2 regions of the Clostridium sp. 'deep sea' genome follow, and region 1 is predicted to be linked to the other one. Evidence: a T-box and tRNA genes for the amino acid it is inferred to sense, from the RefSeq annotation. Region 1 holds a T-box; the other holds one or more tRNA genes.
The links. A T-box is a leader RNA that pairs with one kind of tRNA and senses whether it is charged. The one in region 1 lies ahead of tyrS (tyrosine--tRNA ligase), so its partner is inferred to be a tRNA-Tyr.

Region 1 (2,487 bases):
ACGGTAAGGGATATCGCGAACAATGCTAACTTAATTAAGAGCTTACAGTCTACATTAATTTCACAAGGTGCTTATCTACCAGAGTTTAATATAGATACTAGTATTATGAGTGATCCATACTACAATGGTTTGAAATTATTACGAAAATACGGTTTAATTCAGGGGCGTTATAATAACAATTATAGGCTTAATGATAAAGTAACTGTTGGCGAATATCAAAATACCCTTAAGAGTTTAATTAAAAACGATAAATGGAATATTACAGCTATCGTTAATGATGAATTAAGCACTGAGTATTTACTTAAAAAAAATATTCTTAATAGCTTTAATCATGAAGCTAAAATAACTGAGTTTTTAAACAATCAAAGTGTTTGGACAAACCATAAAGATACTCAAGCGATTACTAGAGGTTTAATGGCTGAAATCCTTTATTTATGTAGTACAATCATAAAATAAGCCAAAAATATAGTAAAACTGTTGACAATAATAGCATGATATATTAAACTTCTGGTAATATTATAGTAACAGCTATGAAGGATACAGTAGTTAGTAGTGTAACATTTAGAGAGCTTAGTGGTGGGTGAAAACTAAGCTGTGTGCTAATAACGAAATACAATCTGGAGCATTAGTGTTAAAAGCACTACGGAGGCATATCGTTAACATGCTTAAGGCACAAAATTTTTGTGTAAAATAAGGTGGTACCACGGGCCAAACTCGTCCTTATGCGAGTTTGGTCCTGTTTATTTTTAAGGGGGAATTTTTAATGAACAACGTATACGATGTTTTAATTGAACGGGGTTATATTGAACAAGCTAGTCACCCAGAAGAGATTAAAGAAATACTAGCCAAAGAAAAGGTAACATTTTATATTGGTTTTGACCCCACAGCTGAAAGTCTACACATTGGCCATTTTTTACAAATAATGGTAATTAAACATATGCAGGCAGCTGGCCATCAACCCATTATTTTACTTGGTGGTGGAACTACTATGGTAGGTGATCCAACAGGCAAAACCGATATGCGTAAAATGCTTACTAAAAAAGATATTTTTGCAAATGCTAATAAGTTTGGTGATTACTTTAAAAAGTATGTAGATTTTAGTGACAATAAGGCTTTAATATTAAATAATGCGGATTGGTTATTGGAGCTTAATTATGTTGATTTTTTAAGAGAAGTTGGTGTTCATTTTTCAGTTAACAGAATGTTAACTGCAGAATGTTATAAATCACGCTTAGAAAAAGGCTTGTCATTCTTGGAGTTTAACTATATGTTAATGCAGTCTTACGACTTTTTGCATCTCTACAGAAACTATAATTGTACTATGCAGTTTGGCGGCAACGATCAGTGGTCTAATATTTTAGGCGGAGTTGATTTAGTTCGCAGAAAAGAACGTGGTCTGTCATTTGCCTTAACGTTTGCACTTCTCACCAATAGTGATGGTAAAAAAATGGGTAAAACCGAAAAGGGCGCGATTTGGCTCGATGCTGAAAAAACATCTCCCTATGAGTTTTACCAGTATTGGCGTAATATCGAAGATGGTAGCATAAAAAAATGTCTTGCTTTAATGACATTTTTACCTATGACTGAGGTAAACAGATTAGGTAATCTTGAGGGTGCAGAGATTAATAAAGCTAAAGAAGTATTAGCTTATGAAACAACTAAAATTGTTCATGGAGAAGATGAAGCTAATAAAGCTCGTGAGGCTTCAAAGGCCTTATTCTCTAAGGGGACAAATATGACAGATGTACCAAACACTGAAATTTCCACTTTAGAAATTAATGAAGGTATCTCATTACTAGATCTTTTATTAAAAACAGGTTTGGTAGCTACCAAGAGTGAAGCCCGCAGGTTAATAAAACAAAATGGTATTAGCGTAAATGATAAAAAGGTAAGTGACCCCTTTAGAGTAGTAAATACAGCTGATTTTAATGACAATACGTTAATGTTACGTAAAGGAAAAAAAGTTTATCATCAGGTAAGACTAACAAATAATGATAACTAATCTACAGATTAAAAGGGATTGCTCTAGTGAGCGATCCCTTTTATAATTTATTATTTTAGACTAATAGATAATGGCTTACTACTTATTTCAATTATACCCTTTTCTACACTAGACACATCATTTAAAGGCACATAACTTATAGTATCATCAATTAATAGACCACTAATTTTAATCACACATCCATAAATACCTTTGTATCTACCTGTAGCAATTGAAGCAACACCATTTTCAATAAAAGTTAAGCCAATTATATCATCTATTACAAAATTCTCACGAATTAGCTTGCATAATGAGTAAGTGCAATAGTTTAAATCTAAAACCTTCTTCGTAGAATAGCAACACCTTTTAAAACATGACATATTATCACCACTTTTCCTTTTATATAATAATATATGTACATGGATAAGATATGTTTAATAGTTTTTATAAGATTTTTAGTATTAAAACCTAAAATTTTAGTTAATTATCTTATCTTTTTGATGTAA
Region 2 (2,487 bases), 1.2 Mb from region 1:
TGCTAAAGAAAAACTGTGGACGGTATCCTGCGAAGAATGGTTTATGACGTCCGCCCTCTTCTTTTTTTAATACGTATACCTCTCCGTTAAAATGAGTATGTGGATTAATACTACCTGGTTTAGCTAATACTTGACCACGCTCAATCTCAGCACGACCAATACCACGTAATAAACAACCTACGTTGTCTCCAGCCATACCTTCGTCCATTAATTTACGGAACATTTCAACACCTGTACAGGTTGTTTTGCGAGGCTGATCCATCATACCTACGATTTCTACTTCATCACCTACGTGAACAATTCCACGTTCGATTCTGCCTGTAGCTACTGTACCACGGCCTGTAATTGAGAATACGTCCTCAATTGGCATTAAGAATGGCTTATCTACAGCACGCTCTGGCAATGGAATGTAGGCATCTACTTCATCCATTAATTTTAGAATTTGACCACACCACTCACAGTCACGACTTCCACAACCACATTCTAAAGCCTTTAAGGCTGATCCTGCTACGAATGGAGTGTCATCTCCTGGGAATTTGTATTGGTCTAATAATTCACGTACTTCCATTTCTACTAATTCAATAAGCTCTTCATCATCTACCATGTCTGCCTTATTCATAAATACTACGATATAAGGTACGTTTACTTGGTGACTTAAAAGAATGTGCTCACGTGTTTGAGGCATTGGGCCATCAGCAGCTGATACTACTAAAATAGCTCCATCCATTTGTGCTGCACCAGTAATCATGTTTTTAACGTAGTCAGCGTGACCTGGGCAGTCTACATGAGCGTAATGCCTGTCAGCTGTTTCATATTCAACGTGAGCTGTATTAATTGTAATACCGCGCTCTCTCTCTTCTGGAGCCTTATCGATATCTTCAAATTTAACTTCTTCTGAAGTTCCTGCTGCTGCTAAAACTTTTGTAATAGCCGCTGTTAAAGTTGTTTTACCGTGGTCAATGTGACCTATTGTTCCGATATTAACGTGTGGTTTATTGCGTTCAAACTTCTGTTTAGCCATTTCCTGACCTCCTTAGAAATATAATTACCATTGGATTTCATCGACATTTTACCAGTATGTACTTAGTTAGTCAATAATATATACTGTAGTAACATAATTTTTGTTATACTTTCTTTCCACTGACGCTTTCATAATTGAGCTATCTCTTACTGTAGCTTAAATCCTGACGGGTTAATTGTAACAGGGGTCAGGCCTCGTGCTGGTAAAGTAGTTATTTCTTTCAGCCATATGCTTACTAAATGATTAAGGTAAAATTAGTCCTGTTGAGGCCAGACCCCGCCGTGAGGTTATGTCATGCCGTTTGGGGTAGGAGTTTTTTGGTGGGGTTACATAATGTCAAACACAAGCGAACACAAGGTTAGCCCCTACGTTGGTAATTTAATGCACAAAAAAACTGCCTAAACGGCAGTTCTTTATATGGAGCTCTCAACCGGCGTTGAACCGGTGACCTCGTCCTTACCAAGGACGCGCTCTACCTCCTGAGCTATGAGAGCATAATTTATAGGTAAAAAAAAACACCCCATTTAAATAAATGGAGCGGGTGAAGGGAATCGAACCCTCATGACCAGCTTGGAAGGCTGGGGCTCTACCATTGAGCTACACCCGCGTATTGGTGGAGAGAACTGGATTCGAACCAGTGTAAGCTTCGCTAACGGATTTACAGTCCGCCCCCTTTAGCCACTCGGGCATCTCTCCTAAACACCCTATGGATTCAGGACGCGTAATAAATTATATATAAGTCACCTGCAAATGTCAATAGCTTTTTAGTTTTTTTATTCTCTATCTTCCAAGTATTTTTCTAGCTTTCTTTTTACCCTCTGTAAAGCGTTATCTACAGACTTAACATGTCGGTTTAAATCTACAGCAATTTCTTGATACGATTTACCATCAAGATAAAACATTAACACTTGCCATTCGAGTTCACTAAGAATTTCTGTTAGCTTATGTTCTATGGCTTGATAGGCTTCTAAGTTTATCACTAATTGCTCAGGATTAGTTATTTTACTTCCTTTTAACACATCTAATAAAGTTCGGTCTGATTCTTCGTCATATACGGGTTTATTCAGTGATACATATGAGTTTAATGGTATGTGCTTTTGGCGTGTTGCAGTTTTTATTGCGGTAATTATTTGACGAGTAACACACAGCTCAGCAAAGGCTCTAAATGAGGCAAGCTTATCTGTTCTATAGTCACGGATAGCTTTATACAAACCTATCATTCCCTCTTGAACTATATCTTCTCTATCTGCTCCTATTAAAAAGTAAGAGCGCGCCTTAGCTCTAACAAAGCCTCGATAGCGACTAAAAATAAACTCATATGCATAATGGCTACCATCTTTTGCTGCTTCAACAATCTTCTCTTCGGGTAGAAACTCAAACGGAGATGCTACCTCTCTTTGGCACATCATATCCACATATATCGCCCCCATTATACATAATTCGACCTGTTACAACGTAACTAATAT

Region 2: it has a tRNA-Tyr gene. The T-box ahead of tyrS (tyrosine--tRNA ligase) is inferred to sense a tRNA for this amino acid. The anticodon was not compared.

Annotation. Positions count from the first base shown of each region.
Region 1 is NZ_CP063353.1:336,277-338,763, reverse strand. Features, by position in the region: gene IMX26_RS01615 (FAD-dependent oxidoreductase) at 1-456, shown strand, start outside; T-box leader at 522-725, shown strand; gene tyrS (tyrosine--tRNA ligase) at 764-2,002, shown strand; gene IMX26_RS01605 (hypothetical protein) at 2,053-2,361, opposite strand.
Region 2 is NZ_CP063353.1:3,011,277-3,013,763, reverse strand. Features, by position in the region: gene tuf (elongation factor Tu) at 1-1,021, opposite strand, end outside; tRNA gene IMX26_RS13935 (tRNA-Thr) at 1,440-1,515, opposite strand; tRNA gene IMX26_RS13930 (tRNA-Gly) at 1,555-1,628, opposite strand; tRNA gene IMX26_RS13925 (tRNA-Tyr) at 1,633-1,717, opposite strand; gene sigH (RNA polymerase sporulation sigma factor SigH) at 1,795-2,436, opposite strand.